DNA from 2 places in the Paenibacillus sp. FSL R5-0407 genome. Region 2 is predicted to be linked to the other one. Evidence: predicted binding sites of a transcription regulator. Region 2 holds the regulator's gene; the other holds the start of a gene.
What was found. The regulator Rex, encoded in region 2, represses fermentation and respiration genes when NADH is low (regulators of the CRP and FNR family bind a similar motif). The targets are predictions, from matches to a motif close to TTGTGAAATATTTCACAA.
Positions count from the first base shown of each region.

Region 1: pflB (formate C-acetyltransferase) is a predicted target of Rex. The motif match lies at 12,005-12,022, and genes of this name have one in related genera.

Region 1 is NZ_JBBPAX010000001.1:1,592,865-1,608,957, reverse strand. It holds gene NYE70_RS07880 (sugar phosphate isomerase/epimerase family protein) at 1-959, shown strand, start outside; gene NYE70_RS07875 (winged helix-turn-helix transcriptional regulator) at 1,170-1,487, shown strand; gene NYE70_RS07870 (FAD-dependent oxidoreductase) at 1,547-2,116, shown strand; gene ric (iron-sulfur cluster repair di-iron protein) at 2,310-3,017, shown strand; gene nirB (nitrite reductase large subunit NirB) at 3,246-5,681, shown strand; gene nirD (nitrite reductase small subunit NirD) at 5,715-6,056, shown strand; gene NYE70_RS07850 (formate/nitrite transporter family protein) at 6,110-6,889, shown strand; gene NYE70_RS07845 (GNAT family N-acetyltransferase) at 7,090-7,980, shown strand; gene NYE70_RS07840 (Crp/Fnr family transcriptional regulator) at 8,108-8,824, opposite strand; gene adhE (bifunctional acetaldehyde-CoA/alcohol dehydrogenase) at 9,228-11,843, shown strand; gene pflB (formate C-acetyltransferase) at 12,094-14,364, shown strand; gene pflA (pyruvate formate-lyase-activating protein) at 14,429-15,172, shown strand; gene NYE70_RS07820 (ABC transporter substrate-binding protein) at 15,379-16,093, shown strand, end outside.
Region 2 is NZ_JBBPAX010000001.1:1,400,737-1,416,829, reverse strand. It holds gene NYE70_RS06885 (biotin--[acetyl-CoA-carboxylase] ligase) at 1-100, shown strand, start outside; gene panB (3-methyl-2-oxobutanoate hydroxymethyltransferase) at 379-1,248, shown strand; gene panC (pantoate--beta-alanine ligase) at 1,245-2,150, shown strand; gene panD (aspartate 1-decarboxylase) at 2,143-2,526, shown strand; gene NYE70_RS06865 (tetratricopeptide repeat protein) at 2,635-3,264, shown strand; gene dinG (ATP-dependent DNA helicase DinG) at 3,452-6,310, shown strand; gene NYE70_RS06855 (redox-sensing transcriptional repressor Rex) at 6,348-7,010, shown strand; gene NYE70_RS06850 (amidohydrolase) at 6,988-8,289, shown strand; gene NYE70_RS06845 (cell wall elongation regulator TseB-like domain-containing protein) at 8,351-8,836, shown strand; gene NYE70_RS06840 (hypothetical protein) at 9,080-9,613, shown strand; gene NYE70_RS06835 (AAA family ATPase) at 9,606-11,108, shown strand; gene NYE70_RS06830 (3-hydroxyacyl-CoA dehydrogenase family protein) at 11,246-12,118, shown strand; gene NYE70_RS06825 (acetate/propionate family kinase) at 12,115-13,320, shown strand; gene asnS (asparagine--tRNA ligase) at 13,376-14,671, shown strand; gene NYE70_RS06815 (DnaD domain-containing protein) at 14,693-15,382, shown strand; gene NYE70_RS06810 (ATP-grasp domain-containing protein) at 15,845-16,093, shown strand, end outside.

The DNA of each region.
Region 1 (16,093 bases), 190 kb from region 2:
GTGTTTTTCTCGTACTGTTTGGAGGACGTCCGCTTGAGGAAGCGTTGGATCTGGTAGCCGCTCAAGGATTAAAAGCGGTGGAGATCGGCACCGGCGGCCATCCCGGCAATGCGCATTGCAACCCGGACGAACTGCTGGAGAACAAAACGGCACGCGATAACTTCAAGAAGGCGGTGGAATCCCGCGGCCTCACCATTAGTGCGCTGAGCTGCCACGGCAACCCGCTGCATCCGCAAAAGGCAATTGCCAAAGAGTTCCATGATGCGTATGTGAAGACGGTTCAATTGGCTGAGCTTCTGGAAGTTCCGGTTGTTAATACGTTTTCCGGATGTCCAGGTGACCATGAGGACGCCAAGTATCCGAACTGGCCGGTCGCTCCGTGGCCGAATGATTTCAAGGAAGTCCTGGATTGGCAGTGGGAGAACAAAGTGATTCCTTACTGGACCGAATGGGGCAAATATGCCGCAGATCATCATGTGAAAATCGGACTTGAGCTGCACGGCGGGTTCTCCGTGCACACGCCGGCTACACTGCTTCGTTTGCGCGAGGCGGCCGGCGAGGTCATCGGTGCCAACCTGGACCCAAGCCACATGTGGTGGCAAGGAATCGATCCGGTGCAGGCGATTTCCATTTTGGGCCGGGAGAACGCGATCCATCATTTCCATGCCAAGGATACAACGATCGATCCGGTCAATGTCAACCGGTATGGCATTACGGACATGCAGCCATATACGGCAATGCTGGACCGTGCATGGCAATTCCGCACGGTAGGCTACGGTCATGACCTCAAGACCTGGGCCGATATCATCAGCGCTCTAAGACTGCACGGATACGATTATGTGGTCAGCATCGAGCATGAGGACGGATTGATGTCCACAGAAGAAGGATTTACCAAAGCGGTTCGAAACCTACAGCAAATCCTGATTGAGGATTCCGCCGCAGATATGTGGTGGGTATAAGTTTCCGGGTACCGAAATATACTTAGCATGTAGCGGCTGCCGCCCGGCAGCCGCTTTTTCATATCAAGGAATTGTTGTATAATTCAAGATAGACGTGGCGTGAAACGCAGGTGTTCATTCCTTATCAAATATGCTATGATGAAATATACTAACTAATTGTAAGTCTCATACGGCTCCAATATCGGTTTATATATTAAGAGGTGAATTCAGATGGAAGATAATAATTTCGCGATGTGTCCACGTTTTGAATCCGCGTTTGTGATTCTCGGCAAACGCTGGAACGGTCTGATCATTCATACATTGATGAGCGGACCCAAGCGTTTTAAGGACATTTCTAACGGGATTCCGGCCATGAGCGATAAGATGCTCTCCGAACGGATGAAGGATCTGGAGAACGAGGGGATCGTTGACCGGCATGTCTATCCCGAAACTCCAGTACGCATTGAATACGAACTGACGGAAAAAGGAAGAGCGCTAAGTCCGGTCATGGAACAGGTGCAATGCTGGGCTGAGCAGTGGATCGAGTAGTCTACGTGCCGTTATCCCGCAGCGGAGCGGCACGAATTATATAGAAAGTGGGTGTACTTGTGGCTGAGGTAATAGTAATCGGAGCGGGACCAGCAGGATCTAGCGCAGCATTATTTCTGGCCAAGGCAGGGAAGGAAACCCTGGTTCTTGACAGCAATGCCAGTATGACGAAACGGGCATGGATTGAGAATCACTATGGAGCCAAGGACATTTCCGGACCGGATTTGCTAAAAATCGGTCGGGAGCAGGCCCAGAAGTTCGGAGCCAAGTTCATTGAGGAGAAAGTTACGGTAGTGGATACGAACGGCGGATCCAAAGTGACCGTAAAGACGGAATCCGGCCGAAGCTATGAGGCATCCCATGTCATCCTGGCAACCGGAGCATTGACGGAATTGGCGGGGGCGATCGGCCTTGAGCTTAAGGAAGGCAGAGAACCTAGAATCAAGACCGTGATCGATACCGACGGAAACGGACGCACAAGCAATCCGCGGATATGGGCTGCTGGTACGGTCGCCGGCGTAAGCGTTCACACGATTATTACGGCGGGTGACGGCGCTAAAGTAGCCATCGAGCTGATCAGTGAACTGAATGGCGAACGCTACGTGGACCACGATGTATTAAAGTCATAACGTTATAACATCCACCAAAACACATAAATGAATAGTGGCAGATTCAAAGCTTCCCAGAGTTAATGTCTCTTGGGAAGCTTTTTTGCGCAGAATGGACAAAAGGTTTGTGACGCCAATCACAAAGCAGGGGGTAAAGGTACGCTAAATTGAATATAGTTTGATTAGAGATGCTAAACAGGAGGGAATAGGTGTGATGGAGCAGAAGCTGCTATTCGACAAGAAAAGTTTAGTCCGGGATATCGTACTTGAATTCCCGAAATCAGCAGATTATTTTCGTCGCCGCAAAATTGACTTTTGCTGCGGTGGTAACCGGCCTCTTCAAGAGGCGGCAAAGGAAAGAAATCTGGAAGTCGATGAACTGCTATCCGATTTGGCAAAACTGGCCGTGGATCATCCGAATGCGGAGGAGAGGGATTCCTGGACCGATGCGGATTCGCAAACCCTTATCGGGCATATCGTGAATAAGCATCACGCTTATTTGCGTGAAGAATTGCCGGAGCTGCATAAGAGTGTAATCAAGGTCTCTCGCGTACATGGCGGGCACGATCCTCATTTAGTCGAAGTAGAACAACTGTACGGCCAGCTCCGAAACGAACTGCTTGAACATACAGCCAAGGAAGAAGCGGAAGTTTTTCCGAAAATGATAAATTGGGAACTGGGTCAAGAACAAGAAGTTCTAAATAAAATGCTTGCGGCGATTACAGAATTGGAAGCGGAGCATGACGGGGCAGGCAAGATTTTGAAACGCTTGAGAGATATTACCGGAGATTTTCAGCCGCCGGCGCATGCTTGTACGACGTACCGTACGACTTATGCACGATTGGAAGAGCTGGAAGGGATGACATTTAGTCATATTCACCTTGAAAATAACATTTTGTTTCCTCGTTACACGTCTTTATAAGCAGAGAAAAGTGGAATATGGACCTTCCCTCCTTGAGCAGGAGGGAAAAAATTGTGTTTTTCAATAGAAAAACATAAAAATGTATGAACAATATTGTGATAAGTTTCACATTTAGTGTGAAATAGATCACAATGTATTTTGAATTTTAAATTATAATTAAGTTATTAAAGAAAAAGAAAATGTTAGTGGACAAAGAAACGATTGCATTTTGAAGGAGGCAATTCCAATATGGGAACAGATAGAGAAAAGCTCGTGGTGATCGGTAACGGGATGGCGGGAATCAGCGCTGTCGAACAAATTTTGAAATTGACGAAGAGATTTGATATTACGGTGTTCGGGAGCGAGCCGCACCCCAACTATAACCGGATTATGTTGTCTTATGTTTTGGAAGGCAGCAAAACGATCGATGATATCGTGCTTAATGATTTGAACTGGTACCGGGAGAATGGAATTACGCTGTATACGGGAACTACGGTTGCCAAAATCGATGAGCAGACTAAAGAAGTAGTTACCGCGGACGGAATGCGGGTTCCTTATGACAAGGTGCTGATTGCTACAGGTTCCAACTCGTTCATTTTGCCGATTCCAGGCAGCGACAAAGAAGGCGTAGTTGGTTTCCGCGACATTGCAGACTGCAATCAAATGCTTGAAGCGGCTAAAACCTGCCGTACAGCAGCCGTCATCGGCGGAGGATTGCTTGGTCTTGAAGCAGCTAAAGGGCTGGTTCAGCTTGGGATGGATGTTACGGTCGTTCACTTGATGGAGGACTTGATGGAGCGTCAGCTTGATCACCAAGCCGCTTCGATGCTGAAATCGGAGCTCGAGCGCCAGGGAATCAAATTCAAAATGGGCGCGCAAACGGCCGAATTGCTGGGCGAAACGAGAGTCAGCGGCCTGCGGTTTGCCGACGATACGGTATTGGATGCCGAGTTTGTCGTAATGGCGGTAGGGATCAAACCGAATGTCGCGGTTGCCAAGGAAAGCGGAATTACCGTCAATCGCGGGATTGTTGTTGACGACTATATGCAAACCTCGATGGAAGGCGTGTACTCGGTCGGCGAATGTACGGAACACCGTGGCACCTGCTACGGCCTGGTTGCTCCTTTATTCGAACAGGGCATGGTGCTGGCTAAACACATTAGCGGCGTCGAAGCCCCTCCGTATGAAGGTTCGGTCGTATCGACCAAGCTTAAAATTTCGGGCGTTGACGTGTTCTCGACCGGTGAATTCATCGATGGTCCGGAGCACACCGTGATTGCGAATAAAGATGATTGGAAACGTACCTACAAGAAAATTTTGCTGAAAGACGGAGTTATGGTCGGTGCCGTACTCTTCGGTGATATTACGGATTCGGCTGAACTGCAAAAGCTGATTAAACAGAAAACGGTCATGACGGATGAATTGTACGGTACATTGATGGGAACCGGCTGCTGCGGCGGCGGGGCCAAGAAGACCACATCCGTGGAAAGCATGCCGGATGAAGAAATCGTCTGCGGCTGCAACGGCGTTACCAAAGGTACGATCGTAGATGTAATTACGAATCAAGGTATGACAACGGTTGATGAAATCAAAGCATGTACCGGAGCCACCCGTTCTTGCGGAGGCTGCAAACCGATGGTTGAGCAAATTTTGCAGTATGTGCTTGGGGACGGCTTCAAGTCAACAGCCAAACAAGGAATTTGCGGCTGCACTACCTTGAGCCGTGATGAAATCGTGGCCGAAATCAAGGAGAAGGGCCTGCAAACAACTAAAGAAGTAATGAATGTGCTGGGTTGGAGCCAACCGGAAGGCTGCTCGAAGTGCCGGCCGGCCATTAACTACTACCTCGGGATGATCAATCCGGATACGCATGAAGACGAAAAGGAATCGCGTTTTGTCAACGAGCGGATGAACGCGAATATTCAGAAGGACGGAACCTATACTGTCGTTCCCCGCATGTATGGCGGTGTGACTACACCGGAAGAATTGAAACGGATTGCGGACATTTCGCTGAAATACGATGTGAAGGTCGTTAAAGTAACCGGCGGCCAACGGCTTGATTTGATCGGCGTCAAAAAAGAGGATTTGCCAAAAGTCTGGGAAGAACTCGACATGCCTTCGGGCTATGCGTACGCTAAATCGCTGCGCACGGTGAAAACCTGCGTCGGTTCGCAGTTCTGCCGATTCGGTACCCAGGATTCGATGGGAATGGGGGCTACGCTGGAACGCAAATTCGAGCGTCTCGACTTCCCTGCCAAATTCAAATTGGCTGTGAACGGATGCCCGCGGAACTGCGCGGAATCGTGCACGAAGGATATCGGGATCGTCGGTAATGACGGCGGATGGGAAATTTTCGTCGGCGGTAACGGCGGGATCAAAGCCCGGCTTGCGGATTCGCTCTGCAAAGTGAAGACCGATGAAGAACTGATCGAAATTGTCGGTGCGGTTATGCAGTACTACCGTGAAACCGGCAACTATCTTGAGAGAACCTCGGAATGGGTGGAACGCATCGGTCTGGAACAGATCAAGACCGCTGTAGTAGATAATCCTGAGAATCGGAAGGCGCTTATGGAACGGATTGAATTTGCTCTGCAGCAAGTAGAGGATCCGTGGAAGAAAGCGATTCGCGACAACGAGAACAGCGACAAATTGTTTAATCGCTTGGAAGTTGGTAATCAACTGTAAACATTGGTTAATAGTGAAAGGAGAGTACGATACATGACTAAAGAGAATAACGAATTTATTTCTGTAGGTGCTGTGGATCATTTTCTGGTACAGATCGGACGTGTAGTGGAGATCGGGGGGCGGCAGATTGCCGTCTTCCGCCTCTCCGATAACCGGATTTTCGCAGCTGTAAATAAGAATCCTCATCCGAAAGGCGGACCGCTTGCGGAAGGGATTGTTTCGGGACATTACTTGTACGATCCGCTGTACGACTGGAAAATCGATCTGACCACCGGTCTGGTTCAAGCTCCGGACACCGGCCAGGCGCAAATGGTGCCGGTCAAGATAGAGGATGGGCAGGTATGGATTGGCGCGGGGGAATTACAAACTGTATAGCGGCTTGATTGCTGCATAGCAACGCACTTGGGAGAGAGAGTGGGGAAAGTCAAATGTTTACACAAAGCGTAGAATCCATTGTGGAAGCAGCCGTTAAAAAGAAAGAGAAGATGAATGAAAGTTTGCCCCGGTACTTTGTATCAACGCTCCTGGCGGGAGCGTACGTGGGACTGGGCATCATCCTGATATTTAGCGTGGGTGCGCCGCTGGCCGCGGTGAAGTCACCGTTTCAGAGTATGGTTATGGGGATGTCGTTCGGGCTCGCCCTCACACTTGTCATTTTTGCCGGTTCCGAACTGTTTACGGGGAACAACATGTTCTTTACTGCCAGTACTTTGGCTAAGCGTACCACGGTATCGGATACCCTCAAAAACTGGATAATCGTCTTTCTCGGCAACTTAGCGGGGGCGATTATCCTCAGTTTACTGATCGTAGGCTCCGGTTTGTTCAAAACCGCCGCTCCGGAACATCTGATCTTTGCGGCTGCAGCCAAGAAAATGGGCGCCCCGGTCATGGAACTGTTTTTCCGCGGCATTTTGTGTAACTGGCTTGTATGCCTGGCCATCTGGATGGCCAACCGGGCGAAGGATGACATTTCCAAGCTTGTCCTGATCTGGTGGTGTCTCTATGCCTTTATCGCGAGTGGTTATGAGCATAGCGTGGCTAACATGACGCTGCTCAGCTTGTCCATGATGCTGCCGAATCACCCCGAAACGATATCGCTTGCCGGATGGTTTCATAATATGATTCCCGTCACGCTCGGCAACATTATCGGCGGCGCCGTATTCGTAGGTATGGCCTACTGGTTTATCTCACCGGTGCGCAAGAAATAACCCCGTTCAAAAGCAAATAAAGCTGCTTAAGAGCTGCATTAACGGTCTGTAGTGACTGCTGATGCAGCTTTTTTGTTGACTAAAAATGGTTAGTCTCCTCCAGGAATTGATGATTAAAATCAATATTTAACTGGCTTTTTATTAAACTAGTTTCTATTATAAAATGCAGCGGGCTAGCTTATTATAGGAGGACGAATGTGATGCACAATATTAGATTTGCTCAGGATTATAAAAATAATGACCGTGCTAGAAAGAGCTTATCAGATTTAGCCCAAGGCACGTTTGGCATAAGTTTTGAGGACTGGTATCAAAAAGGGTATTGGAAGGAACGCTTTATCCCTTACTCTTATTTGGATGGAGATCGGGTTATTGCGAATGTGTCCGTAAGTATTATGGATTTAATTATAAACGGGGAAGTCAGCCAGGCTGTTCAAATCGGCACGGTGATGACGCACCCGGATTATCGCAATAAAGGCTTGTCGTCACGTTTGCTGACAAAAGTCCTTGATGATTATGAACATAAGTGTGAATACATATATCTTTTCGCGAATGAATCCGTATTGGATTTTTACCCGAAATTCGGATTTCGTCCGGTTCAGGAACAGCTTTTTTCACTGGAAAATATATCGGAATATCGATCTGGTCCAGCTGCAAATAAAAATGTCAGGAAGCTGGATATGCAAAATGAGGCTGACCGGGCATTGATGTATCAAAGATCTCTGGAAAGGCTCCCCAATTCTCAACGCTGGGGAACTGCTAATTCGGAAGGGATACTCATGTTCTATGGTTTGAATGTTTTTAGTGAGGAGATTTATTATTTGGAAGAGGAGAATATCATCGTTATTTATAAGAAAGAAGAGGATCGTATCGATCTGTTCGATATCATAAGTGCAAAGGAGTTTGAAATTCAGGATATCCTATCGCATATTGCAGACAAAGACGTTAGGAAAATCGTGTTTCACTATACTCCGGATTATAAAAATATGTATCTTAATCAGCAAGCGTATGATGGGGGACTATTTGTCAGGACGCGTAGCAGCGATATTTCCTCGTTCCACAACATAAAATACCCGATTACGTCTACCACTTAAGGCACCGCTGTTCAGAATATAGAATGGCAAGGTTAATATTACCTCTATACCAAACAGGACGGGGCAGATAAACTAAGGCTGCACCGTCCTTGTTATAAAGTTGTTTCCCCATAGACATCTCATTTTGTTAGATCCGGCAAATTTCATTCGGACAGAGCTCACAATGGCAAATGTCCTGCAGCATCACGAGGTCCTTGATTACGATCATGCCGTTCTCATATTCGAGTGCGTCCTTCTTGCGCAGATCGCTCAACATCCGGTTGACGCTTTCGCGGGTGGCGCCGATCATGTTCGACAGGTCGGTATGGGTGATTTTTTTGTTGATAAGGATATTGTCACCATGTTGTTCGCCGTAAGTATTGCTCAAGCGGATCAGGGTCGAGCAGAGGGCACCCGGTTTACCGTACATCATCAGGTCGCGGAACTTGGTTTGTGTCAGACGGTGATGAATCCCCATCCATTTCATAAAGTCGATCGCAAAATCGCAATGCTGGCAAATCATGATTTCCAGGTCTTTTTGTTCAATTACTCCGATCTCGCTGTCTTCAATAACTTCTGCAGTGAAGCTGTGCTTAGTGCTAAAGAAGGGATCCGCTTGGCCCACCATATCTCCGCGTCCATACATATAGAGGATGAGCTCTTTTCCTTCATCGGTCGATTTGGTCAGTTTGACGCGTCCGCGTTTAACATAGAACAGTTTATCGGAAAAGTCGCCTTCCCAGAACAAATGCGTTCCTTCGGGATATGCTTTTTCTTTCATAGTGACAAGAAGACGGTTGAAGTTTTGCTCTGTAAAACAGCTCGTATTGCCGCGGGGCAGCGTAGCGCTCACGATTTCACTCATCATTGATTTCCCCTTTGTGTTCCAAATTTTTCTGAAAATTTTAAATTAATTATATAACGTTTTTAGAGGTTTGAGGGGACTGTAAAGCCTGAAAAAGTGTCGAAATTTCAACATTGTGACTAATTTCACTTTTTTACCGAGTGTAATATTGCTCACTAAATAGGTTGGGAATATAGGCCTAGAAAGGCTGGAATGCAAATTTGAACTGAAAAAACAATCAAAGAACAATGAAAAATTTCATTATTTTAAAGTACGTGAAAAAATTCACTATACAAATCAAACCAGCTGTGCTATGCTAAGACCATAAGAGAAGCGCAAAGCTTCACAAGGATGGACCCGAACGTGAAATAATTCACTAGAAAGAAAAGGGTTGTCCATTACCCAACTTAGGAGGATGAGAGAAATGGCCGTTAAGAACGAAGTTACGACAAAAGCCGAGCTGACTGCACAAGATTACATTCAAACCTTGATCGACAAAGGTAAGAAAGCATCCGAAGCTTTTATGGGCATGGATCAAGAGCAAATTGATAAAATTGTGCAGGCTATGGCGCTGGCCGGACTTGACAGACATATGTATCTGGCGAAGATGGCGGTTGAAGAAACCGGACGCGGTGTGTACGAAGACAAGATCATTAAGAACATGTTTGCGACCGAGTATATTTACCACAGCATCAAGAACAACAAAACGGTTGGCGTAATTGAAGATAACCCTTATGACAATTTCCAAAAAATCGCAGAACCGGTTGGTATCATCATGGGGATCACTCCTGTAACCAACCCTACATCGACTACCATTTTCAAAGCTCTCATTGCTATCAAAACTCGTAACCCTATCATCTTCGGTTTCCACCCATCCGCTCAAAAGTGCAGCGCGGAAGCCGCAAAAATCCTGCTCGAAGCTGCCGTTAAGCACGGAGCGCCAGCAGATTGCATTCAATGGATCGAGAATCCTTCCATGGATCGTACGAACAGCTTGATGAACCATCCTGACGTTGCTTGTATCCTGGCAACCGGCGGATCGGCGATGGTTAAAGCGGCATACAGCTGCGGCAAACCGGCACTCGGCGTAGGTCCTGGTAACGTGCCTTGCTTCATTGAAAAGAGCGCGGATCTGGATCAAGCGGTCAATGACCTGATCCTTTCGAAAACGTTCGACAACGGCATGATTTGCGCATCCGAGCAAGCGGTAATCATCGAAGAGCCGGTGTTCGATCAAGTGAAGAAGAAGATGATTGCAAACGGCTGTTACTTCGTCAACAAAGATGAAGCGGCTAAACTGACAGCCGGAGCCATTATTGCAGACAAATGCGCAGTGAACCCGAACATCGTCGGCCAACCTGCCGTGAAGATCGCTCAAATGTGCGGTATCGATGTACCGGCCGGAACGAAGATTCTGGTTGCCGAAATCGAAGGCGTAGGTCCAAAATTCCCGTTGTCCGCTGAGAAATTGAGCCCGGTTCTGGCTTGCTACAAAGTTAAAACAGCCGACCAAGGCATCGAACGCGCGCTTGAAGTGGTTCAATTCGGAGGTATGGGGCACTCTTCGGTAATTCATAGTAATAATGAAGAAATTATTCAAAATTATTCGGATCGGATGCCTACTTGCCGGATTCTCGTCAACCAACCGTCTTCGCAAGGCGGGATCGGCGACATTTACAATACGAACCTGCCTTCGCTGACGCTGGGCTGCGGATCTTATGGACGTAACTCGACTTCGTCGAACGTAACGGCTGTCAATCTGATCAACGTGAAAAGGGTGAATCGTCGTACCGTGAATATGCAATGGTTCAAAGTGCCTGACAAAATCTATTTCGAGAAAAACTCGACGCAATACCTTGCCAAAATGCCGGATATTACCCGCGTACTGATTGTAACTGACCCAATGATGGTTAAACTGGGATATGTGGAAAGAGTGGAGCACTATCTCCGTCAACGCCAAACTCCGGTAGCGATCGAAGTGTTCTCGGATGTTGAGCCGGATCCATCGACTACAACGGTAGAGCGCGGTACTGAGCTGATGGCTAAATTCCAACCGGACTGCATTATCGCACTCGGCGGCGGTTCGCCAATGGATGCCGCGAAAGGCATGTGGCTGTTCTACGAATATCCGGATACCGACTTTAACAACCTGAAACAAAAATTCATGGATATCCGCAAACGGATCTACAAATACCCGCGCCTGGGACGTAAAGCGAAGTTTGTTGCGATTCCGACCACTTCGGGTACAGGTTCGGAAGTGACCTCGTTCGCGGTAATTACGGATAAAATCAACGGCAACACGAAATATCCTTTGGCTGATTACGAGCTGACTCCGGACGTAGCCATTATTGACCCTGAGTTCGTATACAGCTTACCTAAAGTTGCTGTAGCCGATACAGGTATGGACGTACTGACTCATGCTATCGAGGCTTATGTTTCGGTAATGGCGAGCGACTACACGGATGGCCTTGCAATCAAAGCTATCCAGCTGGTGTTCCAATACTTGGAGAAATCGGCGCTGACCGGCGACAAACTGGCTCGCGAGAAAATGCACAACGCATCGACTTTGGCCGGTATGGCCTTTGCGAACGCATTCCTGGGCATCAACCACAGCTTGGCGCATAAATGGGGCGGACAGTATCACACCGCGCATGGCCGTACGAATGCGATTCTGATGCCGCACGTAATCCGTTACAATGCGAAGAAACCTACGAAATTCGCAGCATGGCCGAAATACACTCACTTCGTAGCTGACGAACGCTATGCGGAAATCGCACGCATCTTGGGATTGCCTGCCCGAACGACGGAAGAGGGCGTGAAGAGCCTGATCAACGCCATCCGTGATCTGAATAAGAAGCTCGGCATTCCGGAAACATTCCAAGAACTCGGCTTCGATGCGAAAGATTTCGAATCGCGTGTAGATTACTTGGCGGATCGTGCTTTCGAAGACCAATGTACAACTGCGAATCCGAAGCTCCCGCTTGTGACAGAGCTTGCTGAAGTTTATCGTGACGCTTTCTATGGAAGATTTGAAGAATAAGTGAACATGTAAGGCTAACGTGACAAATATCACTTCAAAAGTGATATTTGTCACAATCTTTAATGGGGTATTGATATAAGATAATGATATAAATGATCCCCGGTACGGTGGTAAGTACAGCGGATGATGTTTTAAAAGCTAAGAACTTATCAGTGTCAGAGTTGTGAAAATTATCACAAATTTTAGGGATCATGAGACGCGGATATATCCTTCAAACCGCGTACTTCTAAACTATATGGAGGGATTACAGATGTCGGTGATTGAGAGAGAAGTACAACCAAAACAAGAAGTTGAAACAGCTTGGAGAGGTTTTAAAAAAGGGAAATGGATGAGAGAAGTGAACACCCGCGATTTCATCGAGACCAACATCCTGGCTTATGAAGGCGACGAATCTTTCTTGAAGGGTGCAACGGATAATACCAAAGCATTATGGGACATTATTTCCGATTTGACCAAGAAAGAAAGAGAAGCCGGAGGCGTACTTGACGTTGAAGTCAACAAGCCTTCCACGATCACATCCCATGCTCCCGGTTACTTGGACAAAACGAAGGAACAAATCGTAGGTGTACAAGGGGAAGCTCCTTTCCAACGTACGATTCATCCTTTTGGCGGTATAAATATGGTAATTAACGCCTGCAAGGCTTATGGATTCGACTTGCCGGGCGAGATCGTAGATATGTTTACAACGATTCGCAAAACTCATAACCAAGGCGTATTTGATGCCTATACATCCGATATGAGAGCTGCTCGTAAAGCCGGCATTATTACTGGCCTCCCAGATGCATATGGCCGCGGCCGTATTATCGGCGACTATCGCCGCGTAGCGCTTTACGGTGTGGATTTCCTGATCAAGCAAAAAAATAACGAACTGAAGAGCCTGGAAGTTGACGTAATTGACGAAGACGTAATTCGTCTTCGCGAAGAACTGTCCGAGCAAGTTCGCGCACTGGGCGAATTGAAACAACTGGGTGAAATGTACGGCTTCGATATTTCGAGACCGGCCGAAAATGCGAAAGAAGCTTTCCAATGGCTCTACTTCGGTTATCTTGCAGCAGTCAAAGAACAAGACGGGGCGGCAATGTCGCTTGGCCGCGTATCTTCTTTCCTTGACGCATACATCGAGCGCGATTTGGCTGAAGGAACTTTGACTGAAGAAACAGCACAAGAATTGGTTGACCATTTCGTAATGAAACTGCGGATCGTCAAATTCCTGCGTACTCCGGATTACAATGATCTGTTCAGCGGCGACCCAACATGGGTTACGGAATCGATCGGCGGCATGTCGGTAAACGGCGTAACTAGAGTAACGAAGAACAGCTTCCGTTTCCTGCACACTCTTTACAACCTGGGCCCTGCTCCAGAACCAAACTTGACAGTACTCTGGTCCGAACAATTGCCTGAAGGCTTCAAGAAATATTGCGCTAAGGTATCTATTGAAACCAGCTCGATTCAATACGAAAATGACGATCTGATGCGTCCTATCTATGGTGATGACTATGGTATCGCCTGTTGCGTATCCGCTATGGAAATCGGTAAGCAAATGCAGTTCTTCGGAGCACGCGCTAACCTGGCGAAAGCACTGTTGTACGCGATTAACGGCGGTAAAGATGAGAAATCCGGCGCACAAGTCGGCCCTGAATTCCCGGCCATCACTTCCGAGTACTTGAATTACGATGAAGTTATGAAACGGTTCAAACCGATGATGGAATGGCTTGCCAAACTGTATGTGAACACACTGAATGTAATTCACTACATGCACGATAAATATTGCTACGAACGGATCGAAATGGCGCTGCATGACCGCGACATTCTCCGTACGATGGCTTGCGGGATCGCCGGTTTGTCCGTAGCGGCCGACTCGCTGAGCGCGATCAAATATGCTAAAGTTAAACCGATCCGCAACGAACAAGGCATTGCCGTTGATTTTGAAATCGAAGGCGAATTCCCTTGCTACGGTAACAACGACGATAAAGTCGACCAAATTGCCGTGGGTCTTGTTGAATCGTTCATGAGCATGATCCGCAAACACAAAACTTATCGTAATGCGATGCCGACACAATCGGTATTGACGATTACCTCGAACGTTGTATATGGTAAGAAAACAGGAACAACACCGGATGGCCGTAAAGCGGGCGAACCGTTTGCTCCTGGTGCTAACCCAATGCACGGACGCGACAAGAAGGGTGCGCTTGCTTCGCTCAGTTCCGTTGCCAAACTGCCGTATGAACACAGCTTGGACGGGATCTCGAACACCTTCTCGATCGTGCCTAAGGCACTCGGCAAAGAAGCTGAGATCCGCAAATCGAATCTCGTATCAATGATGGACGGATATTTCGGCAGCAAAGCCCATCACTTGAACGTCAACGTATTTGACCGCGAACAGTTGATGGATGCCATGGAACATCCTGAGAACTATCCGCAATTGACGATCCGTGTTTCGGGTTATGCGGTAAACTTCATTAAATTGACCCGTGAGCAACAGCTCGATGTAATTAACCGGACTTTCCACGGTTCGATGTAAATAGAAACGGGTACAGAAATCACAACATTTGTTAAGGCAGTGCAATCAGAAAGGGTGACGAAAAATGCTTAAAGGTCGCATACATTCATTGGAAACTTTCGGAACGGTCGATGGCCCGGGTATTCGTTTCGTACTCTTTATGCAGGGCTGCCTGTTGAAATGCCAGTATTGCCATAACCCGGATACCTGGAGCCTCACGGAAGGTAAAGAAATGACAGTAGAGGAGGTATTGGCTGAAATTGAGCCATACCTCACCTACTACCGTTCTTCAGGCGGCGGGTTGACGGTATCCGGCGGGGAAGCAACGCTGCAAGCTCCGTTTGTAACCGAATTGTTCCGCGAAGTGAAGAAACGCTGGAATCTGCATACTACGCTGGATACGAACGGATACAACGAGGGCGACAAAATTCGTGATCTCCTGGACGTAACAGACCTTGTCCTGCTCGATCTGAAGCATATCGATAATGAGAAGCACATCAAGCTGACGGGTAAACCGAACGACCGGATGCTGAAAATGGCCGAATGGTTGTCAGAACACGGACGAAATATGTGGATTCGGCATGTTTTTGTTCCTGGCATTCATGACGATGAGCAGGATTTGCTAAACCTCGGGCGCTTTATCGGTGGTTTACACGGTGTAGAGAAATTCGAAATTCTTCCGTATCATCAGATGGGTGTATTCAAGTGGCAAGAATTAGGTTGGGACTATCCGTTAGAGGGCGTACCTTCGCCAACGGAGGAGGAAATCGAGCGTGCAAATCGCTTGATTGAAGAAGGAATGCAGCAGGCAGAGACATCCGTGAAATAATTAAGTGTCAGCTAATATGACATTAATATTTACTAAATGAGAAAAAGCGGTTAAACTCGACAATACATGTCAGGTTTAACCGCTTTCTTTTTGTCGGTTAGATGATATTATCCCCTGAAAAGAAAAATGTCCTCCTTATCAGAATTGGAGGCGCTTTCTATAATAAAGATGTAACACAAACTGCTCTTGAGGAGGGTCTTAGAAATATGAAGAAAAGTTTGATGCTGCTAATGACGCTGATTTTCGTAGCGTCCGCAATGCTCGCTGGGTGCGGTAAATCCGACAATAAAAACACACCCGCAAACGAAGGCCAAAAGGCGACAAACAATGGTGAAGCGGCAAAGGTGGATGATTCGCCGTTCGAAATCACCATTCGCCACACACAAGTAGGGGAGTCCAAGAAATTCCGTCTTGCATTGCTCGAAGATGTGGTTAAACAGACCCAAGACGCAGTACCAGGCTTGACGATCAAGCTTGATGCCGTTGATTCCGAAGTCAACCGGAAAGAGAAGCTGAGAGGCGAGATGGCAGCAGGGAAACCGCCGGAAGTATTCGACGTATTCGGCAGCCCGGATGCAGCGCTATATGCCAAAGAAGGTTTGATGCTCGACATTACTCCGATTTTGGATGAGCTGGGCCTCAAAGACAAATTTACTACACTGGCACCATTTACTCTTGACGGTAAGATTTACGGTCTTCCGATCGGGGGATCCATCGAAGGTTTCTTCTACAATAAAGAGTACTTTGAACAAAAAGGTCTGAAAGTGCCTGCGACGCTGGATGAACTGGATAAGCTTGCCGAAACGATCAAAGCAGACGGCAAAATTCCTTTCGCTCAATCTTCGAAGGATGCTTGGATCCCATTGATGACAACAAACAATCTGTGGTCTTACTATGCAGGACCTGAAATCACTTATGGCT
Region 2 (16,093 bases):
GGGGACGGCCGAGGCTTTAGACGAGTCCGGCGCGCTGGTTCTGCTGGACGATACAGGCAATCACATCACGATTTTCTCAGGAGATGTACAACTTGCATGATGAAAAATGCAAAACATTTTGTTATACTGTCCTCAAGAGGCGATATCGGTATTCGAATTGCACTCTTGAGGGCACAATATAGCTTATTTTGAGTTGATGAGATTTCCACGGTGACGTTGGATTCTGCTCTGAGCCGAAGAGGACCGAGACAGAAAGAACGAGCGACAGTGACTCTTCTTTGGATTTCGGACCTTTTTAGTGCCTAAACTAAAAGGTTTTTTTGGCGTGTCCGCGAACGAAACGCTCACGACCGGAAAGCCGGAGGAGATGGAGAAACAATGGCTGTTAAACATCCACTGAACATTGTAAAGATGAAAAAAATGAAGCAGGAAGGCAATCCGATTACGATGATTACCGCCTATGACTATCCTTCCGCCAAGCTGGCGGAAGAGGCGGGCATCGATGTGTTGCTGGTCGGCGATTCGCTCGGGAATGTGGTTCTCGGATATGATTCCACCATACCGGTAACGACCGACGATATCGTATACCATACCCGGGCGGTTGCCCGCGGAGCGCAGCATACCTTTATCGTAGCCGACCTGCCTTTTATGACATATCACGGAAGTATTGATGAAACTCTGAAGACCGTGCGGCGGATCATGCAGGAGGGCGGCGCCCATGCCGTGAAGATGGAGGGCGGCCCCGAAATTGCCCCTGCGGTTCGAAGAATTGTTGAGGCCGGTGTCCCTGTACTAGGCCATATCGGGTTGACGCCTCAGTCCGTCAACCAGATCGGGGGTTATCGCATACAGGGTAAGGATGAGCGCGATGCCCGGCGATTGCTGGAGGAAGCGAAGGCGTTGGAGAGCGCCGGAGTGTTCGGCATCGTTCTGGAACTGGTGACAGAAGAAGTAGCCGCAGCAATTACGGAGCAGATTTCCGTTCCGACGATCGGCATCGGTGCCGGCCGGAAGGTTGACGGTCAAGTGCTGGTATTCCATGATGTACTGAAATACGGCTCGGATTACCGGGAGAAGCGGTTCGTCAAAACTTACGCCGATATCGGTGCCGAGATTCGCACTGGCATATCACAATATGTAAGTGAAGTGAAGGGCAAAGCGTTTCCGGAAGAAAAACACGGGTTTGCCGCCGAAGACGGTGTGATCGAGCAATTATACGGCAAAGGGAAGGTGGAGTCCCGGTCATGAAAGTGTTTAGAGAGATCAGGGAACTAAAGGAATACTTAAAGATCGAGCGGATTAAAGCCGCTAAAGATAGAAAATTTCCCAAAACGGGACTTGTTCCTACGATGGGATTTCTGCATGAGGGCCATGCGAGCTTGCTGCAGCGGGCACGTCAGGATAACGAAATCGTCGTTCTTAGCATTTTTGTGAATCCGATCCAGTTCGGACCGAATGAGGATTTCGACCGCTATCCCCGCGATGAAGACAAGGATCTGGCGCTGGCTGAACGCGAAGGCGTGGACGCCGTGTTCCTGCCAAGCGTGGAAGAAATGTATCCCCATCCTACGGCGACAAAGATCAAGGTGGAGGGATTGACGGAGCGGTTGTGTGGAGCTTCACGCCCGGGACATTTTGACGGAGTGACGACTGTCGTGGGCAAACTGCTTCATATTGTTCAGCCTACTAACGCATATTTCGGACAAAAGGACGCACAACAGGCGGCGGTGATCGCGCAAATGGTTCAGGATCTCAATTTCGATGTCGAGATCATACCTTGTCCAATTATCCGCGAGAGCGACGGCGTCGCGTTAAGCTCGCGTAACGTGTATTTGAGCGCTGAGCAGCGGGAAGCAGCCAAGGTGTTATCCAGAAGCCTGCAGAAGCTGCAGTCCGGCGTGGAAGCCGGTGAGAGCATTACTGCGGGGGAAGCACTCAAGGCATTGACGGAGGCGATTCAGGCCGAGCCACAGGCGGTAATCGATTATGTGGAGATTGTCCATTATCCGCGCTTGAATCCTGTTGAGGAGTCGACAATTCTCAAGGATGCGAAAGAACCGGTCCTCGTTGCGCTGGCCGTAAAATTCGGAACGACGCGCTTAATCGATAACGTAATTTTGATGAAGAAGGGAGAGGCGCTGCATGTATAGAACGATGATGAAATCGAAAATTCACCGCGCTACCGTAACGGAGGCGAATTTAAATTATATCGGCAGCATTACGATCGACGAGAGCTTGATGGAATCGGCCGATCTGCTTGAAAACGAAAAGGTGCAAATCGTCAACAACAACAATGGTGCCCGGCTGGAAACCTATGTTATTCCGGGACCGCGCGGAAGCGGGGTCATTTGCTTGAACGGAGCCGCTGCACGGCTGGTGCAACCCGGCGATCAGGTCATTATTATCTCCTATGCACAAATGTCGCCGGAAGAGCTGAGAAGCCACAAGCCTACGGTCGTGTTCGTGGACGAGAATAACTTTCCGGTCGAAACCGCGAGCCAGGAGCTGCACGCGACGGTACGCTAACCCCTTCGTATGCAATTAATGCCTCCGGGAATGAAAAGCCCGCCAAAGACAAAAAATGAACGTAAGGCTCAAGCTGCTTTCATTTTCGTTAAAGGTGGGATGCGAATGATGTTTCAGCATGTATTTGCGGAAATGAATGACATGTTGGATGAAATCGTGACCTTATACCCTGTTGCCCAAGGCGACCAGAAGCAAGAACTGGCTAAGAAATGGCATTTGCTCAAGCATATGAGTGACGGCATTATTGAGGAATGGCTTAATTTTGAAGAGAAAATGGGCGATTTCCGCCAGAGCTGGGCAAGTCCGGACAGCGGAAAAAGCGCCCAGCTTCCCGAAATGAATTGCGCTGCTTTTATTAAAGGACAAGGGTATTATAAACTTTTAATGTTTTCCCAGGCATTGCCTCAGTTTGAGATTTCTTTGGAAACCTATCCAGAAAGCACGGTGGTTCGAACCTATTTGGCGATGTGCCATATGCATCTGGAACAGTTTGGAGAAGCGGTTGCTCATTTCTGGAAAGTGCTGGAGGGTTCCGGTAGTAAACGACTTCGTTCGATTATTTATAACGCGCTCGGCTGCATTGAAGCCCGGCAAGGCGTGCGCACGAAAGCGAAGGAATATTTTACTTTGGCCCATTATCATGATCCTTCGCTGCCCGAGCCTTTGGCCAATCTGGAAGCCTGTATGAAGAGCTCCGGGAAGCTCCAGTACGGAAACGAATTGACGTCGCTGCTGTAATGTAATCCGGTCACCTGAGTTACAAAAGCCATGATTCAGAAGAGCGGTGCATGTCCCCTTTCAATGGGGGAGCATCGCTCTTTATTGTGTCCGCATTGCCGGGGATACCGTCTACACCGGAATTTTCAAAACGGCTTACTTCTGTTATGCTGTAAAAGAGACTGGAACGAAAGGGACTTTGGAACTCATGAAATATGCCGTACTCGATTTTGAAACGACGGGGAACCAGTCCTCTGATGAAATTATTCAAGCAGGGCTTGCCATTATAGATGAAGATTTGAAAGTATCCCGGGTCTATAGTTCCTATGTGAAGCCGGGAATACCCATACCTCCCTTTATTACGGGACTTACGGGAATTTCGGAAGACGATGTCAAGGATGCGCCGGATCTGGACGAAGTCATGATGGAAATGGTGCCGTTACTTGACGACGCCGTTCTTGTGGGACATAACGTCGCTTTTGATTTTAATTATTTACAGAGTGCACTCGATAAAACCGGGTATCTGCCTTTTACGGGACGCATTCTCGATACGATGGATTTTTTGAAAATATTTTTCCCTTCGTTGACCACTTATCAGTTGGGAATGGTCGCATCCGAGTTTGGGGTAGAGCATGACCGGCCCCACCAGGCGGATAGCGATGCTTTGGCGACCGCGCTCATTTTCTTGAAATGTCTCGAGGAACTGGCCGATTTGCCGCTGATTGTCTTGCAAAGGTTGTCAGACCTTTTTGCCGGAGAAGACAGCGATCTGGGCTGGTTTTTTGATGCCATGCTTCAAGAAAAAGAACGGGAGGCCGATCAAAGCCCTGACGGTTATACGTATTACCGGCAGTTTGCGCTGCAGGTGGAGGACTGGATGGACATCGAGCCTGCCAGAAACTCCATGCTTGGCAATCCGCTTCGCGATGTGTCCTTTGAGCAATTCATGGAGCAGGTCCGGGAGAAGCTGCGCGCCAAGCTGCCCGATTATGAGGAGCGCGAAGCACAGAACCTGATGCTGAACGAGGTGACCCGGGCTTTTGACGAAGATAAGCACTTGCTGATCGAGGCGGGGACCGGAACGGGTAAATCGCTCGGATATTTGCTGCCGGCTATTTACCACAGCGTGAAGAATGATGAGAAGGTAATGGTCAGCACGCATACGATCAACCTCCAGGAGCAGCTGAGGGAAAGGGATGTGCCCCTGTTGACGGAGGTCGTGCCTTTTCCGTTCAGCGCAGCCGTATTCAAGGGAAGACAGCATTATTTGTGTTTGCGCAAATTTGAACATAAAATTAATAGAAGAGACTTTGCGACACCTAAAGAAGAGGTGATGACGGCCGCCCAGATGATCGTATGGCTGGCCCATACGGAGACGGGCGACGACGAGGAGCTGAACCTTGGAAACCGTGGTGGAGATTTTTGGGAAACGGTGGCGAGTGAATCGGACTCGTGCCTTGGCCGCTCTTGCCCGTGGTTCCGCAAATGTTACTATCACAAGGCCAAGCATGAAGCGGGTGTTGCCGATGTGGTCATTACGAACCATTCCAAGCTGTTCACCGATATTCAAGCCGGCCACCAGCTGCTGCCTGGATACGAACGTCTGGTAATTGACGAAGCGCATCATTTGGAAGAAGTGGCAGGCAAGCATTTGGGACTTCAAATGAAGTATTTTACCGTTGTCCATACGCTCACCCGGCTGTTTAAGGATAGTAATACCGGGCAATTCCCGAATCTGCGCAGTATGCTGCAGCAATCGGGAAGTGAGAAATCTGCGGAATGGTGTTCGGTTATTGACGGATTGTATCCGACCCTTGTGGATGTGAAGGAGAACTGGGATCGGCTGGCCGAGCTGATGTTTACGCTGATGCCTGAACGCAGCGATGCAGCGCCAGGGGATCCTGGACAGTTTGTGCTGCGCTTGCTGCCGCAAAAGAAACCGAAGGCGTGGGATACGCTTGCCGCGCTGGAGAATCAAATTTTTGTGGCTATGGGCGACGTTCTCCGCAAAGGCGAGCGGATGATCAACGAGCTTAAGGAAGACGACCATGATTACGGCTATGAGAGCCTGATCACCGATATTAGCGGACTCTTGAAGGATCTCGGAACCGAACGCGATGCGCTGCGATTTTTTATTAAGCTGGAGGACGAGAATACGGTATACTGGATAGAAGGAAACGGTAATTACCGTAGCCGGTCCCTGCAAATTTTCGCGGTTCCGATCGACGTGAGCGCGCAATTGAAGGGTTATTTCTTCGACAAAAAGAAAAGTGTAGTCATGACCTCGGCTACGTTGTCGGTCGACAAATCGTTCCAGTATATGATAGATCAGCTTGGATTAACCGAAGCCGCGGCGGAGGACAGACTGATTACTTCGATGCTGCCTTCTCCGTTCAATTACCGGGAACAGGCGCTGCTGGTCATTCCGCGGGACTTTCCGAGCGTAAAGGGAAGTGTAGGGGACGATCATTTCGTGGCTACTCTGGTTCAGTCCCTCGCCGACACAGCGGTGGTAACGAAGGGCCGTATGATGGTCCTGTTTACTTCGTACCGGATGCTGAGGCAGGTATATGATCCTTTGAAGGAGCTGCTGGCCGGACAAGGAATTACCGTGATCGGGCAGGGAATGGATAGCGGAAGCCGGACCAAGCTGACCCGTCGCTTCCAGGGACAACATGCTTCGGTGCTGCTCGGAACGAGCAGCTTCTGGGAAGGCGTGGACATTCCGGGGGAAGCTCTGACGAGTCTCGCTATTGTCCGTCTGCCTTTTCAGCCACCCAACCACCCGCTTGTGGAGGCAAAGAGCGAACGGCTGCAGCAGCAGAAGAAGAACCCGTTCATGAAGCTGTCCGTTCCGCAAGCCGTCATTCGGTTCAAGCAGGGCTTCGGACGTCTGGTCCGGTCTTCGCAGGACCGCGGGATCGTGGTTGTTTACGATACACGCATCTTGGAATCTTACTACGGGAAATACTTTTTATATTCTTTGCCCGGACCGAAAATGGAGCATATGCCGCTCGGGCAGATGATTCCGCGAATTTCGGAATGGCTGAACGCAGAGGAACAATAAACGTTCTTCAAATCGCGCCTATTAGGGGGATAACCAAATGAAATCGGAAAAAATTTCTGACGCCGTAGTACGCAGATTGCCGGTGTATTTACGTTTTCTTAATGAACTGAGCCGCCGGGAGGTCCCGACGGTTTCTTCCCAGGAGCTTGGACAAAAGCTGGATCTCAATCCGGCGCAAATCCGTAAAGACCTGGCTTATTTCGGCGACTTTGGCCGAAAGGGGATCGGATATGACGTTTCCTATCTGATCGAGAAAATCCGCCAGATTCTGAACCTGGACCAGCAGATCAACGTGGCTTTGATCGGAGCCGGTAATCTCGGACAAGCATTGTCGAATTACAACGCTTATTTGAAGGACAATATGAAAATCGTCGCCGTATTCGACGCATCCCCTGGTAAAATCGGTACCCAGATCAACAATATCACGATTCAACCGATCGAAGATCTGGTGGATACGGTAAGAGGCAATCAGATCCGGATCGGAATTATTACGGTTCCCGCACCGGAAGCCCAGCGAGTAGCTGACCAGCTTGTGGCCGCTGGAATTGGGGCTATCTTGAATTTTGCGCCCACGATCCTTAAGGTACCTTCTGAGGTGCGGGTGCATGCGGCCGATTTCACAACCGACTTGATGAGTCTTGCTTATTATTTGAACGGAGGAAAGGAACATTCGGAACATGAATCGGAAATGGTTGATTAAAGACGGAACCTTCGCCGTGCCGGACCGGGAGAAGCCGGTCATTCGCGGATATATGCTGGTAGAAGGCAGCACGATTACTTATATAGGCGAACAGCGTCCGGAAGAAGGCGTGGAGGGCGCCGAAACCTTCGACGGTAAAGGCCTGCTCTTCTTGCCGGGACTCGTCAATACCCATGGTCATGCCGCCATGTCTTTGCTTCGCGGTTATGGGGATGACATGGTGCTTCAAACCTGGCTGCAGGAAAAAATGTGGCCGATGGAAGCTAAATTTACCGGGGAGGATGTCTACCGCGGCACAGCATTGTCCGTTCTGGAAATGCTGAAAGGCGGAACAACGACCTTCCTGGATATGTACGATCACATGGACCAAGTGGCTTCCGTTGTCGAGCAATCGGGGATCCGGGCGGTACTGACGCGCGGAGTCATCGGGCTATGCCCGCCTGACGTTCAGCAGCACAAGCTGGATGAGGCGGTGGCTTTTGCCCGTAATTGGCATGGTAAAGCGGACGGGCGGATTACGACGATGATGTCGCCGCACTCGCCATATACCTGTCCGCCGGATTATATCGAGAAGATCGTTCAGGCGGCACATGACCTGAATCTGCCGCTGCATACGCATATGTCGGAAACACGGGCCGAGGTCGAGCAGAACGTAGCGGATTACGGATTGCGTCCGGTTCAGCATTTGTTGAACCTGGGATTGTTCAGCCGTCCGGCACTTTTGGCACATGCTGTGCATTTGACGGATGAGGAGATCGAAATTTTGGCGGCGCACAATGTGGCCGTTTCCCATAACCCGGGCAGCAATCTCAAACTGGCAAGCGGAGTTGCCCGCGTACCGGACCTGCTTAAAGCGGGCGTAACCGTATCCCTGGGCACAGACGGACCAGCTAGCAATAATAACCTAGATATGTTCGAGGAAATCCGCCTGGCAGCTCTTATTCACAAAGGAGTCTCGGGCGACCCGACCGCAGTTCCGGCTGCGGAAGCGCTCAGAATGGGTACGGAATACGGAGCGAAATCGCTCTTCCTTCAAGATACGGGCAGACTGGCCGCGGGCATGAAGGCGGACTTCATCGCGCTGAATACGGAGCAAGCCCATTTCTTGCCGCGGACGGATTATATTTCCCATGCCGTTTACTCGGCGGGTTCGAAGGATGTCGAGCATGTTTGGGTGAACGGTAAGCAGGTAGTTAAGCACGGAGCTTGTCTGACACTTGACGAGGAGAAGGTCCGGTTTGAAGCCCAGGCTGCCTTTGAGGGCCTGTTAGGCCGATAACATGCCGCAGGGTATGAAAGAGAAACCGGAATAAGCCGGCATCGGGGAAAGGAAGAGTAGGTTGAAGAACAGAACCAAATGGATCCTGCTCTCCATTGTGATTTTGGTGCTGGTGCTCATTGGCCTTCACCGCTTTTATCTGTATGTCCACGAGGATATATGGCAAGGAGAGAATGAAGCCGTTCAACGGGCCAGACAGGAAGCCGGACTGACGGAAGCCGAAAAAGTGTGGAAATCGGTCTGGGACAAAGTATGCTGGGTAGTGGAAGGCAAGGATGCAGACGGACAAGAGATCATGGTCTGGCTGCCGGAGGGCGGGCAGGCTGAAGTAAAGCTGCTGTCCGAGGGCGTATCGGAAAGCCAAGTCCGTACAATCATACATGATCAATATCCCGGTATTGAAGTCGTGCGGCTTTTGCCGGGTATCTACAACAATGAATTGGTTTGGCAGCTTTTTTATAAGGAAAAGGCGCATCATTATTACCGTTTTTTCCGGTTTAGCGACGGCCAGGCGTTGGAAGAGGTATTCACATTGCCGAACCGGTAAATGTTGCATAAGAAATGATAACAGCCTTGCGCTGAATTCATGGACCTGTCAAGCGGTCCGTGCTTCAGTGCAAGGCTGTTTTTAGAGCACTTTTATAAAAATTTTAAATATATTCACAACTTTATTCGATAATGTATATACGATGTGATATACTCATATTTGTAAGTTTGATATATATACTAATGTGGTTTTAATGTATTATTTGATATATGAATTTAATATTACATCAAGGGGGATTATGCCGTGAAATTGCGCGTTGGACCAATTATCGCGAGCGTGGCTGTTTCCGCGACTCTATTATTCGGAGGATGGTTTGCCTATAAACAATGGGCTGTCGAGAGCCCGTTTGAAAATAAATTGAATCAATACGAGGGTGTGAAGAGCGTCCAAACAGATATTACCCAGAAACAGGCCCTGGTGAAACTTAATTTAGAACCGGGAACCGATTTTGGCAGTCTGGTGAAGCAAATTCAGAATGACGGCCGCAAGTGGATCGGAAATCGGGAGTTGAAGCTGGAAGTGCAAGATAACGCATCTCAGGAGCTTAACGATTTGTGGGAAGAGGCGTTGTTCCCGATCGCGCAGGCGATGGAAAATAAAGAGTATACCGGTATTACCGACACTCTGGATAAATTGCGGGAAAAAGACAGCAATTTGTCAGCCAAGGCTGAAATGGACGATCGGAACGTCTATATTACGTTGAGTGATGGACAAGCGAGCAAATTTATTATTTTACCTCGCGTACCGCAGAATATGGGGGTGTGGCCGAATGCGTAAGTGGATGCTGGAGCTGGCGGCCGGGTTTGTACCCGTCCTGTTCATTTTCCTCGCTTTTATCGGATATAATGCCATTCCGCTGCTTGTCGGCATAGTTATGCTGGGGGCATTGTTCGCGGCGGTCAAGATGCGCGGCGGCATCGTTGCCACGGCTTCCCAGGAACGTAAACGCAAAAAAATCGGCTCGTCCAATTTGACTTTCGACGAAATCGGCGGGCAAGACAGCGCCAAGCAGGAATTGCGCGAAGCGCTTGATTTTATGGTTCGGCATGAAGAAATCAAAAAATTCGGCATTCGGCCGATTAAAGGGATTTTGCTGACGGGGCCTCCGGGAACCGGTAAAACCTTGATGGCCAAGGCTGCGGCTCAGTATACAAACGCCGTGTTCGTTGCGGCATCGGGTAGTGAATTCGTAGAGATGTACGTAGGGGTCGGCGCCAGCCGGATCCGTGACTTGTTCAAAGATGCGCGCACTCGCGCGGCTAAGGAAAATAAAGAGAACGCCGTCATTTTTATCGACGAAATCGATGTGATCGGCGGCAAGCGGGAAGGCGGCCAGCAGCGCGAGTATGATCAAACGCTGAATCAGCTGTTGACCGAGATGGACGGTATTTATACGTCCGAAACACCGCGTATTCTACTGATTGCGGCAACCAACCGTAAAGAGATGCTGGACAGCGCTCTGCTGCGTCCAGGCCGGTTCGACCGCCATATTCAGGTCGATCTGCCAGACAAGAAGGGACGCCGTCATATCCTCGAGCTGCACGCTAAGAACAAACCGATTTCGTCCGACGTCAATCTGGAAAAGGTTGCCGAGGAATCGTACGGATTCTCCGGTGCCCAGCTCGAGAGCGTCATGAATGAAGCGGCGATTTACGCCATGCGCGATGAGAGCAGCGTGATTGATCAGCGTCATCTGTCGATGGCGATCGATAAGGTCATGATGGGTGAGAAGACGGACCGTCAATCGACGGAAGAAGAAAAACGCCGGGTTGCCGTTCACGAACTGGGACATGCCGTAGCGGCCGAAGTCGTGGCACCGGGCAGTGTGAACCAGGTAGCGCTTAGCCCTCGCGGCAGAGCACTCGGTTATGTAAGACATAATCCGCAGGAAGAGAAATACCTGTATACGAAGCAGTATCTTGAAGGGCAGATCATGATCGCCCTCGCTGGAGCGGCGGCGGAAGAAATCTATTACGGCGGACGGAGCACCGGCTCGAGCAATGATTTCGAGCAGGCGCTGAACCTGGTGCAGACGATGATGACTTCCGGCCTTACTTCACTCGGGATCATCCATATGGATATGGTCACCAAGGAAGTGCTGATGAACGAGAATTCCAAAATTCTGGACGACCTCGGAGCAAGGACAAAACAGCTTTTGGTCGACAATTCAGCTGTGTTCGATCAGTCGTTGGAAATCCTTCTAAGAGAAGAACGGCTCTCCGGAGACCAATTCCGTTGTCAATTTCGTGACAGCTTAACTTTACCGGCATAATTCTTTATGCCGGTTATTTTTTTTTACTTTTCGGCCGTGCTAAGATATTATTATATGTTGGGTATAAAATGATGTATTATTCGACATCAGGGGTACAATATTATGGAGAGACCATGAAAGGATGGAGCGAGAGGACCATGAACTTCAAAAAAATAGGTGTCATTGGTGGCGGCACGATGGGCCAAGGGATCAGCGAAATGCTGGCAGCCAAAGGACTCGATGTGCTACTCGTTGAAGAAACGACCGAAAAATTAAACCATGCGTATAGCATGATAGAAACGAGTCTGGACAAGCAGCTTGAGAAATGGGCGATTACCAAGGCCGAGAAAAAGCTGATCTTGAACAAAATTTATAAAGTTACTCATTTTGCCGAACTCGGAACCTGCGATATGGTGATCGAGACCATTTCGGAGGATTTGAATGCCAAGAAAGAGGTATTCAAACAGCTGGATCAGGTTTGCCCAAGCAACATTATTCTGGCAAGTAATACATCGACGCTTAGTTTGACCGAAATCGCCGGTTCGACAATGTATCCGGAGCGCGTGATCGGTATGCACTTTATTTATCCCGTTGCTAAAATTAATCTGGTTGAAATTATCCGCGGGCTGAAAACATCCGAATCCACATTTGAAGAAACGAAACGATTTGTGGATGAAGTTGTCGATAAACACGGAATCATGGTATATGAATCGCCGGGCTTCGTAACGTCCCGGATTATTTGTCTGATGATCAACGAAGCGTTGCATGTTCTGGGCGAGGGCGTTGCTACTGCCGAGGATATTGACGACGCTATGCGGATCGGGTACCAGTTCCAATACGGACCTCTTGAGATGGCCGACCGTTTCGGTCTGGACTCCGTTCTGGCAGCTCTGGAACGCATGTTCCGCGAATTCGGGGAACTGAAGTACCGTCCTTCTTATGTGTTGAAGAAAATGGTTCGCGCGGGCTCCCTCGGGGTTAAGACGGGCGAAGGATTTTTCAAATACGACAAGGATGGTGACCGGATATGAAAGTTCTAGTAATTAACGCGGGAAGCTCTTCCCTTAAATATCAGCTTTATGATATGACCGACGAATCCGTATTGGCCAAAGGTCTGGTGGAGCGGATCGGCATGGACTCCTCCATCCTGACGCATAAGCCGACAGGGAAGGAAGAGGTTACGGAAGTTAGCGACATTCTTGAGCATACGACGGCGATCCGTAAGGTGCTGGAGAAACTGGTCGACAAAGAGCACGGCGTGCTTGCCTCGATCGATGAAATCGATGCTGTCGGACACCGCGTTGTTCACGGCGGCGAAGCGTTTAAAGGTTCCGCCCTGATTACCGGCGAAGCGAAATCCGAAATCCGCCGTTTGTTCGACCTGGCTCCGCTTCATAACCCGGCTTGTATGATGGGGATTCAAGCGGCTGAAGCGAACCTGCCGAACGTACCGCAAACCGTAGTATTCGATACAGCGTTTCATCAAACGATGCCTGAGAAGGCTTATTTGTATGCTATCCCGAAAGTGCTGTACAAAAAACATAAAGTCCGCCGTTATGGTTTTCATGGCACTTCGCATGAATACGTAAGCAAGACAGCCGCGGAATTTTTAGAGCGTAAGATTGAGGATTTGAAAATCATTACTTGTCATATCGGTAATGGTGCCAGCTTGACCGCCGTCATGGACGGCGTATCTGTGGACACTTCCATGGGGATGACCCCGCTGGAAGGGTTGATCATGGGTACGAGAAGCGGTGATCTGGATCCGGCGATTGTTCCTTTTGTCATGAATAAGGAAGAGCTTACAATTAACGAAGTAAACTCCATGCTGAACAAGCACAGCGGACTCTTGGCGATTTCGGGATCCAGCAGTGATATGCGGGATATTACCGACGGTATGGCTGAGGGCGAACCGAATGCGACGCTGGCATTTGAAATGTATGAATACCGTCTTCGCAAATACATCGGCTCTTATGCAGCGGCAATGAACGGCGTCGACGTCATTGTATTTACGGCCGGCGTAGGCGAAAACTCGGCGATCGTACGGGAAAAGGTTTGCGAAAACCTGACTTATCTCGGCGTTGAGATCGATAAAGAATTGAACAAAATCCGCTCGGGAGACCCGCGCAGAATTTCCACATCGAATTCCAAGGTGGAAGTGCTGGTTGTTCCGACGAACGAAGAGCTCGTGATCGCCCGCGATACGTTGCGCATCGTTCAGGAAATGAAGTAATCTGTAAGCAGGCAAGCAGATTTAATATTAGGGACCTTAGAGGAGAGATAGAAGCATGGCGATCAAAACTGTGATCCGTCAGGTGAACGAGCACGTCGGGCAAACCGTCGTGATCGGAAGTTGGTTGAATAACAAGCGTTCCAGCGGCAAAATTCAGTTTCTTCAGCTGCGGGACGGAACCGGGTATATTCAGGCGGTTGTCGTTAAGAGCGAGGTGTCCGAGGACACTTGGAATAATGCCAAGAGCCTGACCCAGGAATCATCGATGTACGTAACGGGCGTGATTCGTGAAGAACCGCGCAGCCAATCGGGATATGAAATGACCGTAACCGATTTGGAAATCATCCACTTGACTGAAAATTATCCGATTACTCCGAAGGAGCATGGCGTCGATTTCCTGATGGACCATCGTCATTTATGGCTTCGCTCGTCCAAGCAACGGGCGATCATGGTGATCCGTTCGGAAATTATCCGTGCGGTTCAGGATTTCTTTGACAAGAACGGCTTTACCCTGGTGGATCCGCCGATTCTGACCCCGACTTCCGCAGAGGGTACAACGAACCTGTTCCATACTAAATATTTTGAAGAAGACGCCTATTTGACCCAAAGCGGTCAGTTATATATGGAAGCCGCGGCGATGGCACTCGGGAAGGTGTACTCTTTTGGCCCGACATTCCGCGCGGAAAAGTCGAAAACGCGTCGTCATTTGATCGAGTTCTGGATGATCGAACCGGAAATGGCGTTTACGGATCATGAAGAAAGCCTGAAGGTACAGGAGCAATTTATTTCTCATGTCGTGCAATCGGTCCTGGCCAATTGCCGGACGGAGCTGGAAGCGGTTGGCCGCGATGTATCCAAGCTGGAAAACATCAAAGCGCCGTTCCCGCGCATTACGTATGACGAAGCGATTGAATATTTGCATACGCAGGGCTTTGACATCCCTTGGGGCGAAGACTTCGGGGCGCCGCACGAAACGGCGATTGCCGAGCGTTATGACAAGCCGGTGTTCATCACCCATTATCCTGCCGGCATCAAGGCATTTTATATGAAACCGGACCCGAATCGTCCTGAAGTCGTGCTGTGTGCGGATATGATCGCACCGGAAGGCTACGGCGAAATTATCGGCGGCTCGCAGCGGATTGATGATCCTGAGCTGATGGAGACCCGTTTCAAGGAACATAACCTGTCCATGGAAACCTATCAATGGTATATGGACCTGAGAAAATACGGTTCCGTACCGCACTCCGGCTTCGGACTGGGATTGGAACGTACGGTAGCGTGGATTTGCGGACTCGACCATGTACGGGAAACTATACCGTTCCCTCGTACATTGTACCGCCTGTATCCATAAGAAAGGTGAGAATGCATAGGTATGACCGATAGCTGGAAAGTATGGGGCAAAGGGATCTCGTTCGGCCTGGAATCGGGCATAGTGAATGTTCCCTTTGCGCTGCTGGCTCATTACCGGAATCTCCGATTAACCGATATGGAGGCCATGCTGCTCCTGCAATTGCTTGCGTTCCAGCAGGTTGAACGCAATGACTTTCCGACCATGGATCAACTGGAACGGCGGATGGGCACGAGTCCAGGCGAGCTTGCCCCGGTCATCCGCCGGTTGATGAAGGAGGGCTGGCTCAGTATCGACGAAGCCAGAGAAGAGTCGTCCGGAGTTCATTCGGAGTTTTACAATTTGTCGGGCATGTACGTCAAGCTTGGGCAGCATCTGGCTGAGGAGCGTTCCGCTGCGATTAATGAGCAGAAATTGGAGAAGGAATTATCAGGGTCACAACGCGGCGAGCAGGAACGTAACCTGTTCGTTATTTTCGAGAAAGAGTTCGCCCGTCCGTTATCTCCGATGGAGTGCGAAACGATTTCCGGCTGGGTGGACCAGGACGGTTACCTGGAGGAATTGATTTTGCTGGCGCTAAAGGAAGCGGTCTTTGCCGGCAAAGTTCATTTTCGCTACATCGACCGCATTTTGCTGGAATGGAGCCGCAACCGCGTCAAAACCGCTGAAGATGCTAAGGCCTACACTCAAAAGTTCCGTAACGGCGGTCGGTAAGTCTGTCGTTAGCGGCAGCGTGAAAATTCCGCAATGATGTTGAATCAGTAAATAGTTTATATGCAAAGACCTCCGAAGCAGGATTCGGAGGTCTTTGTTGTGTTTTTTAAACATTTATCCATGTTTCATTGGACAAAATCCAATGAACAACCGCCAAAAGACAGAGAAGCCCAAGCTTGATTGGATTTAATCCAACCAATGCTGAGATTATAGAGGGAATTTGATGCGCAACACCGATTTCATTGGAAATTATCCAATATAGCATCCGAATCCCCTGTCATAAGGGAGAGCTTGTTGGAAATTATCCATCGAAGGTATGGGGGCAAGCGGGAGGGGACCGAAGTCCCTAAGGAATGAAATATACTTTTTACATGAAAGTTACAATAATATCATATAAATCAATCACGGATATGATATGTTAAAAATGTGCAAAGTTAGCATTCTATTAAGGGGGCTTGACCGTTGAAAGGTTGGATTATTTACAAGCATTTACCCCAGGATGTAAAACCCGAGACGTTTGAAATCAAACGTCTGGTTGAAGAGGCGGTGCGGCAGGAGATCGATATCCGCGTACTTGCGCCTGAGCAATTTGAACTGATCGTTACACGGGATGACCGCAAAAGCGTGATGGTCGACGGAGAGGTGTTGCAGCTTCCCGACTTCGTACTGCCGAGAATGGGAGCGGGCACGAATTATTTTGGACTAGCCCTG